DNA from 4 places in the Enterococcus wangshanyuanii genome. Region 2 is predicted to be linked to each of the others. Evidence: predicted binding sites of a transcription regulator. Region 2 holds the regulator's gene; each other region holds the start of a gene.

Region 1 (3,139 bases), 1.3 Mb from region 2:
GTTGGTATGAATATATAATACAACAAATTATTTTTATTGTCCACTAAAAATAACGTTAAAACGAAATTAAATACAATTTCTTTTTGTCAATATTTCCTTTATTTTTTTATTTTTTTAACAAAAGATTACTCATTCGAGTGATTGCAAATGAGATATCATCTGTTGCCTTATCTTGTTTTTCTTCAGAAGCGTTGAATAAGTCAACATCGATCCCTTTTTCTGGATCTAAAGAGAGAATCATTTCATTACAGCCAGCTAAATATTCAATATAAGAGCGTTCAAATTTTTTATGGATACCCATTACACGTGCTGGTGGACGTAATTGAGTAACTTTGCTCAGCATTGCTTCGTATTCTTTTGTTCCGTCTTGGAAAATACGTTGGATTTCAACAATGCGCTCTGGTGCTAACTCTGTTACTTTATCTTCGTCGATTGCCTTACGAACTTCTTCATAATAATCGTTCATTTTCTCGCCGACTTCTTCTGTTTCTTTCACAATATCATTGATATTCTGTACATAATAACCTAAATTTGGTTTCAAATTCTTTCCTACTTTCTTTTGATAGTCACCTAATTTTACACTTTTTCATAGGGTGATGACAAGAAGAATCTTTCAAAACAGCTTTTTTCTAATCATTTTGATAAAAAAACTGCAAGTCACTTGTACTTGCAGTTCGCTCTTATTTTACTTAATTTCATCGCTTGTATCGATGATCTTAGATACCATCCCATAATCTTTTGCTTCTTCAGCAGACATCCAGAAATTACGGTCTGTATCTTTGGCAATTTTCTCATAGGTTTGTCCAGTCGCAGCAGCGATCAAACGGTTCACACGTTCGCGCATGCGGATGATTTCTTTAGCTTCGATCTGAATTTCAGTACTTTGACCTTGAACACCGCCAGCTGGTTGATGGATCATATAGCGTGTGTTCGGCAAGCTGTATCTATTTTTCGCTTCAGCTGCTAGATAAATCGTAATCCCTGCACTTGCTACCCAGCCGGTTCCAACAACGATCACTTCAGGTTTCACGAATTTGATCATATCATGGATTGTATCTCCAGCTTCCACATGCCCACCTTGGCTATTAATAAAAATCTTGATTGGTTCATCGCCCATCGCTGCAAGCAAAAGCAATTGTGAAGTGACTTCTCTCGCTAAGTCTTGGTTGATTTCACCATAGATCAAAATCGTACGTTCTTCAAAAAGTTTTTTCATAAACGCATTTGGTTGTTGCTTTTCTTCTGTTTCTTCATTTTCATCTAAATAGTTCATAATGAATGACCTCCATATTTTAAAGCTAAATATCTATCTTTAATAATACCGTAATCTGAAAATTTGTCCACTTTTTTGACTTATTTTGACCTTAAATTTTTCTTTGAGTTACGATACTTAATGGTATAAAAAAAGATAGCCGAATGTTCGGCTATCTTTTTTTATTTTTATACCCCTTTACCCATTCTTCGTTGAACAAATTTTACAATCTCAACAATTGGGATAATCGCAAATGACGTTCCAGCAACGATTGCCCATTGGTATGCATCTAATGATGTTACGCTGAACAAATCATTGAATCCTGGAATCACGATCGTAGCCGCTAGTAATAAGAATGATACTAAGATCGCCCAGTTGAATGATTTGTTTCTGAACAAACCAACTTTGAAGATCGATTGGTAAATTGATTTTACGTTAAACGCGTGGAACAATTGGATCAATCCTAATGTTGCAAAAGCCATTGTTAACGCATCACCATGCTGTAAGTCATACAATGCTTGAGCAGTTAGATTTGGCATATTTGCCGCTGTATGTGCTGGGAACTCGATGGCCATCTTGTAAACGATCAATGTCAAGGCACCTTGTGCGATCCCTTGATAGATCACACTGCTCATTACACCGCCAGAGAAGAAGTTTGATTTCTTCCCACGAGGCGCATGACTCATCACATCACGTTCTGCAGGCTCGACTCCTAAAGCGATCGCTGGGAAGGTATCTGTTACTAAGTTGATCCACAATAAATGGACTGGTAACAAGGTATCCCAAGCAAGCATCGTTGCAATAAAGAGTGTCAAGACTTCCCCTAAGTTCGCTGAAAGTAGATACTGGATCGTTTTTTGGATATTAGAGAAGACTTTACGTCCTTCTTCAACTGCTACAATGATCGTAGAGAAGTTGTCATCCGCCAACACCATATCTGAAGCGCCTTTCGATACTTCTGTACCAGTGATCCCCATACCAATACCGATGTCAGCCGCTTTCAAAGCTGGTGCATCATTCACTCCATCACCTGTCATGGCTACCACTTTACCTTCTTGCTGCCATGCTTTAACGATACGAACTTTATGTTCAGGTGATACACGCGCATACACTGAATAATGTTCGACAACTTTTGCAAAAGCTTCATCAGATAACTCATTTAATTCAGCACCTGTGATGACTGCATCATCGTCGCCTTCTTTGATGATACCAAGACGAGCAGCGATTGCTTCAGCTGTATCTCTGTGGTCTCCTGTGATCATGATTGGACGAATGCCGGCTTCTTTGGCCACTTTAACTGCTTCTGCTGCTTCTTTACGTTCAGGGTCGATCATACCAACTAGACCAGCAAATACTAACCCTTGTTCAACAACCTCTGAGTCCATTTCAGCTGGAACTGCATCTACAAATTTATATGCCATACCTAAAACACGTAAGGCTTGTTTAGCCATTTTTGTATTGTTTGTTAAAATTTCTTTGCGTTCTTGATCATTTAAAGCTGTTGTTTGACCATTTAATAAAACTTGATCACAGCGTTTTAGTAATTCATCCGGCGCACCTTTGACTGCAACTAAGAATTTTCCATCAGCCAATTGGTGAACAGTTGTCATCAGTTTACGGTCAGAGTCAAATGGAATCTCAGCCACACGAGGTTCTGCTGCTACTTTTTCTGTGACATTAAAGCCGTGATCTAAACCGAATTGAACTAACGCTGTTTCTGTTGGATCTCCGATCAATGTACCATCTTGAGCAAATTTTGTGTCATTTGTATAGTTCATGATTTTTAAAGCCATATTGTCCAGCGCTACATCTTCTGTTGCAGCAGCGACTTTGTTATCTGTATATAACGCTTCAACAGTCATTTGGTTTAATGTCAACGTTCCTGTT
Region 2 (3,139 bases):
AAGGTAACGGAGGCGCCCAAAGGTTCCCTCAGAATGGTTGGAAATCATTCGCAGAGTGTAAAGGCAGAAGGGAGCTTGACTGCGAGACTTACAAGTCGAGCAGGGACGAAAGTCGGGCTTAGTGATCCGGTGGTTCCGCATGGAAGGGCCATCGCTCAACGGATAAAAGCTACCCTGGGGATAACAGGCTTATCTCCCCCAAGAGTCCACATCGACGGGGAGGTTTGGCACCTCGATGTCGGCTCGTCGCATCCTGGGGCTGTAGTCGGTCCCAAGGGTTGGGCTGTTCGCCCATTAAAGCGGCACGCGAGCTGGGTTCAGAACGTCGTGAGACAGTTCGGTCCCTATCCGTCGCGGGCGTTGGAAATTTGAGAGGAGCTGTCCTTAGTACGAGAGGACCGGGATGGACTTACCGCTGGTGTACCAGTTGTTCTGCCAAGGGCATTGCTGGGTAGCTATGTAGGGAAGGGATAAACGCTGAAAGCATCTAAGTGTGAAGCCCACCTCAAGATGAGATTTCCCATTTCTTTAAGAAAGTAAGACCCCTCAGAGATGATGAGGTAGATAGGTTGGAAGTGGAAGTGCAGTGATGTACGGAGCGGACCAATACTAATCGGTCGAGGACTTAACCAAAAAGAAATAAAATAAAAGATCTTGGTAAGCATTGATTACAAGCTTCAATCCAGTTTTGAGTGAATCATCACTCAATTAAATACAACAACACCCAGTGTGGTGGCGATAGCGAGAAGGATACACCTGTTCCCATGCCGAACACAGAAGTTAAGCTTCTTAGCGCCGATTGTAGTGAAGGGTTTCCCTTTGTGAGAGTAGGACGTCGCCGCGCTAAACGTGTTGTATCGGAGGTTTAGCTCAGCTGGGAGAGCACCTGCCTTACAAGCAGGGGGTCGGCGGTTCGATCCCGTCAACCTCCATTTTTTGAGCCGTTAGCTCAGTTGGTAGAGCATCTGACTTTTAATCAGAGGGTCGCAGGTTCGAGCCCTGCACGGCTCATAGAAATATTTTGCGGGTGTGGCGGAATTGGCAGACGCACTAGATTTAGGATCTAGCGCCTTACGGCGTGGGGGTTCAAGTCCCTTCACCCGCATCTTTTAAGTCTTGTTGATAAACTTGGCGAAATACGCCGGCTTAGCTCAGTTGGTAGAGCATCTGATTTGTAATCAGAGGGTCGAGGGTTCAAGTCCTTTAGCCGGCATCAAACTGCGGAAATAGCTCAGTGGTAGAGCACCACCTTGCCAAGGTGGGGGTCGCGGGTTCGAACCCCGTTTTCCGCTTAGCTTGTTCATTCGCCGGGGTGGCGGAACTGGCAGACGCACAGGACTTAAAATCCTGCGGTGAGTGATCACCGTACCGGTTCGATTCCGGTCCTCGGCATTCATCACAACCTGTGTTGAGATGATTTTTAGCACCCATAGCTCAACTGGATAGAGTGTTTGACTACGAATCAAAAGGTTAGGGGTTCGACTCCCTTTGGGTGCATAGTTAAAGGTTTGACTGCGAGTTAGAAGGTAAGTAACACAGTTCCTTTTAATCGTTTAGTCTTTTTTTATTATTATAATTGCGGGAAGTAGCTCAGCTTGGTAGAGCACTTGGTTTGGGACCAAGGGGTCGCAGGTTCGAATCCTGTCTTCCCGATAAAAAAGAACAGAGAACGGCTCTGTTCTTTTTTTGTTGCCAATTTTATTTTCAACGGCTAGATTATTTATCTTTTCTTAGTAAATTAGGCATTCTTCTTTATTAAACAGCTGAACTTAGGTATAATTAAGGTCAGTATTAGTCAAGGGAAAAGGATGAGGACTATGAGTAATCAAAATACTTCAGATTTAATTGAAGCATATTTAAAGAAAATTCTTGAAGAAAGCAGTAAAATTGAAATCCGCAGAGCAGAAATGGCTCATTTATTCAATTGTGTTCCTTCCCAGATTAATTATGTGATCAATACTCGCTTTACGATTCAACGTGGTTATTCTGTTGAAAGTAAGCGTGGAGGCGGCGGTTATATCAGAATAGCTAAAGTACAAATATCTGATGATGATCAGTTGCTAAAACAAATTGCTCAATTTACAGGGAACGAACTCTCAGATAAAGATGCGCTGATTTTTATACAAAAGTTATACGAGGAAAAAGTCATCACGAAAAGAGAAGGCAATTTAATGTTGTCTGTGCTAGGTAAACAAGTTTTATGTAAAGCAGGACCAGATGAAGATTATTTACGTGCTCAATTGATGCATTCATTTTTAGAACGTTTGAGTTACGAGGAGGAATGATAGTATGGACGAATTATTTACAGAAAGTGCCAAGGCGGTTTTAGCCATCGCACAGGAAGAAGCAAAATATTTTAGACACCAATCCGTAGGCTCTGAGCATTTGCTTTTAGCATTAGTATTGGAACCAAATGGAATCGCAGGAAAATCGCTGCGTCAGCTAAATGCAAATAAGACAGATATTCGTGAAGAGATTGAACAATTAACTGGATATGGTACAGTTAAAGCTTATCCTAAAGGAACTTACTTACCTTATTCTCCTCGTGCAAAACAGGTTTTTGCTTATGCTGGAGATGAAGCAAAACGTTTAGGAGCACCTAATATAGGGACTGAACATATTTTGTTAGGCTTATTACGCGATGAGGATATCCTTGCTTCACGTATTTTATTGAATTTAGGACTAAGTTTATCAAAAATGCGTCAGCTGCTAATGAAAAAAATTGGTATTACAGATCCTCAAATGAGTGGAAATGTTGGCCGCAGACGTAATAATCAAGCACAAAAGGCAGCACCTAAAGGAACCCCAACATTGGATTCATTAGCACGTGACCTGACCAAACTAGCACGTGAGAATGATTTGGATCCAGTTGTCGGTCGCTCTCAAGAGGTTAGACGATTAATTCAGATATTAAGCCGCCGTACTAAAAATAATCCCGTTTTAGTGGGTGAACCTGGTGTAGGTAAAACGGCAATTGCTGAAGGTTTAGCACAAAAAATCGTTAATGGTGAAGTACCAGAAGATATGCAGGAAAAACGTTTGATGATGCTTGATATGGGAGCGTTAGTTGCCGGCACAAAGTATCGTGGTGAATTTGAAGATCGCTTGAAAAAAGTGATTGATGAGATTTATCAAGACG
Region 3 (3,139 bases), 1.6 Mb from region 2:
AATCAAATAAATCTTCTGCTAAGGCTTTAGCAAGTTCTGTTTTCCCTACGCCGGTTGGTCCTAAAAATAAGAAGGAACCTAATGGCCGATTTGGATCTTGCAAGCCTGCTCTTGAACGGATCACCGCATCACTGACTGCATCAACTGCTTCATCTTGTCCAATAACACGTTTATGCAGTGTTTCGTTCAATTTCATTAATTTTTCTCGTTCACCCTCAACTAACTTCGTTACAGGGATGCCTGTCAAACGGCCAACAACCAAAGCAATTTCGTTTTCTGTCACTGCTTCTTGAACCATTTTGACGTTATCTTTTGCATTTTTTGCTTCTAAATTTTTTAATTCTTCTTCTAACTGTGGAATCGTTCCATGGCGCAGCACTGCAGCACGTTCAAGATCATAATTGTTTTCAGCATCTTCTAATTCATGTTTGGCTTTATCGATTTCAGCACGCTTGTTGCTGACCGCATTGACCTCTTCTTTTTCTGTTTCCCACTGCATTTTCATGGCATTTGCTTCTTCACGCAAATCAGCGAGTTCTTCCTGTAGAGCACTTAGGCGTTTCTTACTTGCATCATCGGATTCTTTTTTCAATGCAGCTTCTTCAATTTCTAACTGCATCAAACGACGAGTGACCTGATCTAGTTCAGTCGGCATCGAATTCATTTCCACACGAATCGTTGCACTTGCTTCGTCGACTAAATCGATTGCTTTATCTGGTAAAAAGCGGTCCGTGATATAACGGTCTGATAAAGTAGCAGCTGCGACTAAGGCATTATCATGAATATTCACACTGTGATGGATCTCAAAACGTTCTTTTAATCCACGTAAAATACTGATCGTATCTTCTACCGTTGGTTCTTTTACCAATACTTTTTGGAAACGTCGTTCTAATGCTTTGTCTTTTTCCATATATTGGCGGTACTCGTCTAATGTGGTTGCCCCGATCAAGTGCAATTCTCCACGAGCTAGCATTGGCTTCAATAGATTTCCTGCATCCATGCTTCCCTCTGTTTTACCAGCACCAACAATATTGTGGATTTCATCAATGAACAAGATGATTCGTCCATCACTTTTCTTCACTTCTTTTAAGACAGCTTTCAAGCGCTCTTCAAATTCTCCACGGAATTTTGCGCCCGCGATCAATGCGCCCATATCCAAAGAAAAGATCGTCTTATCTTTCAAGTTTTCAGGCACATCTTTACGAACGATCCGTTGAGCTAAACCTTCAATGATCGCTGTTTTACCAACACCTGGCTCACCGATCAATACCGGATTATTTTTTGTTTTTCGAGATAAAATTCGAATAACATCGCGGATTTCTTCGTCTCGTCCAATAATTGGATCTTGTTTGCCGCTTTTCACTTGTTGGACTAAATCCACACCATATTTTTCCAATGCTTTGTATTGCTCTTCTTGATTTTTAGAAGTCACACGATCGCCCCCTCTAATGTCTTCAATGTTTTTACGTAATTCTTTTTCTGAAATACCTTGGTTTATTAAATATTTTGTCAACCGATAATTTTTAAGTTTCATCAACGCTAATACTACGATTTCAGTCGCCAAATATTCATCTTGAAAAGATTCTCTTAATTTATCTGCTTCGTTCAATAGGTTAAACAAATTTTGACTCATGCTTTGACCATACTGAATATTCCCACCTTGAACGCTTGGATACTCGTCTAATGCCTTATCTACCTCTCGCTCAAAAGCTTCGACATCAACCCCTGCATCCGTATAAAAATTACGACCAAAATGATTCGGTTGTAAAAAAATCTTCCATAAATGAGCAATATCGATTTCCTGATGACGACGAGTAACTGCAACTTGCTGCGCTTCAGCGATCGCCTCTTGTAACGTAGTAGTCATTTTTTCGATGTTCATAGAATTCCCTCCTAAATTTAAAAGCTGATCAGGCTCGTTTAACTCTGACAGACAACTAAACTACTGATCTATTTGATCTTCAACTTTTAAAAAGATTGTTTGTTTAAATAATCTATATAAATAGTACCGTTTCTTGATTAAAAAAGCAGTACATCTTTTGGACTATTTATAAGGCCAAAATCACTGATCAATTTTGACCTTATAAATCAATTATACTCATTTAGTCAGTAAAGGTCAAACAAAAACAATGGATAAATAATCAATTTCTCTCTTCTTTTATGATAACTCAATCACTGATTTTAGCAACAGTTATGCAGGCAAACAAAAAGATCACGCACAAACCTTGTGCCTGATCTTTTAAACTTATTTAAATTTTTTCAACTTTAACCACTGCATTTCCTGCGATTTGCGGTGGAATCGACATCGTCATTACAGGTAGCCCTTTTAGTGTAAACTTAACACTATCGCCAGCTTTTAATTGGTCTTCTGTAAGCCCTTCTGCCAATTGTTCTTCCGTGACATTCAAGATAACACCATCATTTTTCATTGTACCGATGATTTCTTCTGGATCCTCAACTGCCTTTACTTCATTTAAGAAAAGACGAATCGACTGGTCAACAGTCTCATTCTGTACGGCATCTTCCACTAAAACTGCCGTAAAAATTGATTCCTGATCCTCTTTCGCATCAGAGCTTGTATTGGTTGTTTGATTTTTTTGACTGCTCATTGTCGTGTCTTCACTTCCTGATTCGGCTGTCTTCTTATTACCACTACACGCGGCTAAAGAGATTGCTGCAAAAATCGTTACTAAAGTGATTGCGAGTTTTTTCATATAATTCCCTCCAATCTATACCCTTTATTATAACTAGACATCATATTGAAGTCCATTCAGAGCTTCAGAAAGAAAATCTGATGCCTTTGTCATTTCTTCAGGTTCATATTTCGCCTGAGAAACAAGCAAGTCGATCGTCAAGTTATTCAAGTTGGTTGATTTTTCCAGTTCTTCTAAGAAACGCTCCTTCAAAAGTTCACGAAAGACACGTACAGACTCACTCGTTGAAAATGCATAAGAACTCCAGGTTGGCGTTACTTGATTGACCATATATAAACTGCTGCTTTGATCGGAGCTTTCTTGAAAGACGCGCGTGATCATCTTCAGCAACTCTTTGGTCTGTTCTTCTGTCATCAATTTCTTGAGGCTGTCCCAATAGCGAATACGCACTACTACCGTATATAAATCTGTCTGAAAACGTTGAG
Region 4 (3,139 bases), 650 kb from region 2:
TGAGCAAAGTTTTGGAGAAGGGCAATTGATACGTCCATTGCTACTATTTTCTAAAGAACAGTTAGAGCGGTTTGCTGAACAGGAAAAAATTAGCTATTTTGAAGATAGTACCAATCTAAGTGATGAGTATGTACGTAATCGGATGAGACACAATGTTATCCCGATGTTAAAAAAAGAAAACCAACAGTTTTTACAACATATGAGTGATTTTAGTACGCAAATCAACTATGCTGACGAATTGATTCAATTGGTGATTTTGCCTAAGTATCAAAGGTGGGTTTCGGAAACACAAGAAGGTTGGCGCATTCAATTGCAAGAGCTAAAGCGGGAAGAAAAAAGCATTCAATTTTTTTTCATTCAGCAATTACTTCAGCAAACATTAGTCCCTCAAAACATCAATGTCAGCCAAAAGCAAGTTCAACAACTTTTGACACTAATAAACGATTCAAAACCACAAATGATGATTGATTTGGAGCAGGACTGGCAAATGATCAAGGAATATGACAGTGCCTATTTGAGAAAAAGAACGATGATTTCAGAAAACGAATTATTTTCTCTAAACGTAGGCGAGCAATTGTTTCTTTCAGAAAACGAATGGCTATGTTTAGAAAAAAGTGGAGATATTGTTGAACAACCTGAAAGAATCAGAAACTGGCAGGAACGTTCCCTAACGATAAGTAGTGAGATCCCTTTGCCGCTAACTGTTCGGCATAGGAAAGAAGGTGATCGAATCGCGTTGACACCCCAATTAACGAAACGAGTCAAACGTATATTTATCGATCAAAAGATCCCTAATTCTGTCCGAGAAAAAAACTGGCTGATTCTCTCAAGTGCAGAAGAGATCATCTGGATGCCTAAATTTGCAAATTCATATTTGAGTATTCCTAAAGAAACTGATAAAATACTCTACAGACTCCTTTATAAAACAAAGGAGTAACATTCAATGAATATGAACGATGAAATATGGGAGAATAACCTACAAGGAAAAGGAGAGCACTATGCTAGAGAAAGATATTGAGCGAGTTTTGATTTCACAAGAACAAATCCTTGAAAAATCAGCTGAACTTGGAAAACAGTTGACAGAAGATTACAAAGGCAAGAATCCTTTAGTGATCGGTATTTTAAAAGGTGCCATTCCTTTTATGGCTGATATTACACGCTGCATCGATACACATTTGGAAATGGATTTTATGGATGTATCAAGCTACGGCAATGCAACGGTATCATCCGGTGAAGTAAAAATCGTTAAAGATTTAGACACAAATGTTGAGGGTCGGGATATCCTGATCGTTGAAGATATCATCGACAGTGGGCGAACATTAGCTTATTTAGTAGATTTATTTAAATATAGAAAAGCAGCTTCTGTAAAAATCGTGACATTATTAGATAAACCAGAAGGCCGTGTTGTAGATATCGTCGCAGATTACGTTGGCTTTGATGTGCCGAATGAATTCGTTGTCGGTTATGGTTTAGACTATGCAGAAGCTTATCGGAACCTGCCTTACGTAGGGGTCTTGAAACCAGAAATCTACGAATCAAATTAATATCTCTCTTGGAAATAGTTATGTTACAATGTAATGGTCAGAATTGATAAAAAATAAACCGTAAACACAAGAATTACGAGTAGTTGTTCAAAGGAGGACAGGCATGAATAAAAAAAATAGCGGCATGAAAAATGGCCTATACTATGTATTGCTTATTTTAGCGATGGTCATGGTTGTATATTTCATCTTTGGAAATAGCAATCAACAGTCGCCGGATATTGAATACTCAACATTTAATACCCAATTAGAAAAAGGGAAAATCAAGGAAATGACGATCCAGCCAACAAATGGCGTGTACAAGATCGTTGGTCAGTATAAAGACAAACAAGAAATCAAAAACACTGGAGGTCTTTCGTTATGGGGATCGACAGAAGTATCAACAAAATCATTTACAACGATTGTCCTGCCAAGTGACATCACCTTATCAGGGATTCAGGAAATGGCGAAAGACAATAATGTAAAATTAACAGTAAAAGAGCAGTCAACAAGTGGTGCTTGGTTGTCGATTCTATTTAGCTTCTTACCGATCGTGTTATTCATCTTCTTATTCTATATGATGATGGGTCAACAAGGCGGCGGTGGCGGTGGCGGCGGCCGTGTCATGAACTTTGGTAAATCAAAAGCCAAAGAAGCAGACAAAAAAGCCAATCGCGTACGCTTCTCTGATGTAGCAGGAGCCGAAGAAGAAAAGCAAGAATTAGTTGAAGTAGTCGAGTTCTTAAAAGATCCACGACGTTTCGTTGAATTAGGTGCACGTATTCCAGCAGGTGTTCTTTTAGAGGGCCCTCCAGGAACAGGTAAAACATTACTTGCTAAAGCCGTAGCCGGTGAAGCAGGCGTACCGTTTTACTCTATCTCAGGTTCAGACTTCGTTGAAATGTTTGTCGGTGTCGGTGCCAGCCGTGTCCGTGATTTATTTGAAACGGCGAAGAAAAATGCACCAGCGATCATTTTCATCGATGAAATCGATGCTGTCGGTCGTCAACGTGGTGCCGGTATGGGTGGCGGACACGATGAACGTGAACAAACCTTAAACCAATTACTCGTTGAAATGGATGGTTTTGATGGCAATGAAGGAGTTATCGTTGTTGCTGCAACGAACCGTTCAGACGTTTTAGACCCAGCATTATTACGTCCAGGTCGTTTTGACCGTCAAATTTTAGTTGGTCGTCCAGATGTGAAAGGCCGTGAAGCGATTCTTAAAGTTCACGCTCGTAACAAACCGTTGGCTGATGATGTTGACTTAAAAGTTGTTGCACAACAAACACCAGGTTTTGCTGGTGCTGATCTAGAAAACGTCTTAAACGAAGCGGCGTTAGTTGCTGCTCGTCGTAATAAAAAGAAAATCGACGCGTCAGATGTGGATGAAGCAGAAGACCGCGTGATTGCCGGACCAGCTAAGAAGGATCGCGTAATCAACAAGAAAGAACGCGAAATGGTTGCATACCACGAAGCGGGACATACGATCGTTGGGTTAGTTCTAAGCCGTGCTCGCATCGTCCACAAAGTAACGATCATTCCTCGCGGACGTGCTGGTGGATACATGATCGCTTTACCAAAAGAAGATCAATTCTTGATGACTAGAGAAGATATGT

Evidence for each region. The regulator CtsR, encoded in region 2, represses protease genes until heat stress. The targets are predictions, from matches to a motif close to TTGGTCAAAAAAGGTCAAANA.
Region 1: the regulator CtsR is predicted to act here: its motif matches at 1,346-1,366, upstream of CC204_RS00650 (ATP-dependent Clp protease proteolytic subunit).
Region 3: the regulator CtsR is predicted to act here: its motif matches at 2,103-2,123, upstream of clpB (ATP-dependent chaperone ClpB).
Region 4: the regulator CtsR is predicted to act here: its motif matches at 1,578-1,598, upstream of ftsH (ATP-dependent zinc metalloprotease FtsH).

What each region holds. Positions count from the first base shown of each region.
Region 1 covers NZ_CP021874.1:136,280-139,418, reverse strand. Annotated here, with positions in the region: gene CC204_RS00655 (hypothetical protein) at 107-541, opposite strand; gene CC204_RS00650 (ATP-dependent Clp protease proteolytic subunit) at 686-1,273, opposite strand; gene CC204_RS00645 (cation-translocating P-type ATPase) at 1,441-3,139, opposite strand, start outside.
Region 2 covers NZ_CP021874.1:2,664,026-2,667,164, forward strand. Annotated here, with positions in the region: rRNA gene CC204_RS13160 (23S ribosomal RNA) at 1-633, shown strand, start outside; rRNA gene rrf (5S ribosomal RNA) at 729-844, shown strand; tRNA gene CC204_RS13170 (tRNA-Val) at 860-932, shown strand; tRNA gene CC204_RS13175 (tRNA-Lys) at 939-1,011, shown strand; tRNA gene CC204_RS13180 (tRNA-Leu) at 1,024-1,105, shown strand; tRNA gene CC204_RS13185 (tRNA-Thr) at 1,141-1,213, shown strand; tRNA gene CC204_RS13190 (tRNA-Gly) at 1,221-1,292, shown strand; tRNA gene CC204_RS13195 (tRNA-Leu) at 1,307-1,392, shown strand; tRNA gene CC204_RS13200 (tRNA-Arg) at 1,424-1,497, shown strand; tRNA gene CC204_RS13205 (tRNA-Pro) at 1,580-1,653, shown strand; gene CC204_RS13210 (CtsR family transcriptional regulator) at 1,818-2,285, shown strand; gene CC204_RS13215 (ATP-dependent Clp protease ATP-binding subunit) at 2,290-3,139, shown strand, end outside.
Region 3 covers NZ_CP021874.1:470,352-473,490, reverse strand. Annotated here, with positions in the region: gene clpB (ATP-dependent chaperone ClpB) at 1-1,882, opposite strand, end outside; gene CC204_RS02170 (hypothetical protein) at 2,250-2,714, opposite strand; gene CC204_RS02165 (diguanylate cyclase) at 2,748-3,139, opposite strand, start outside.
Region 4 covers NZ_CP021874.1:2,009,783-2,012,921, reverse strand. Annotated here, with positions in the region: gene tilS (tRNA lysidine(34) synthetase TilS) at 1-937, shown strand, start outside; gene hpt (hypoxanthine phosphoribosyltransferase) at 999-1,544, shown strand; gene ftsH (ATP-dependent zinc metalloprotease FtsH) at 1,648-3,139, shown strand, end outside.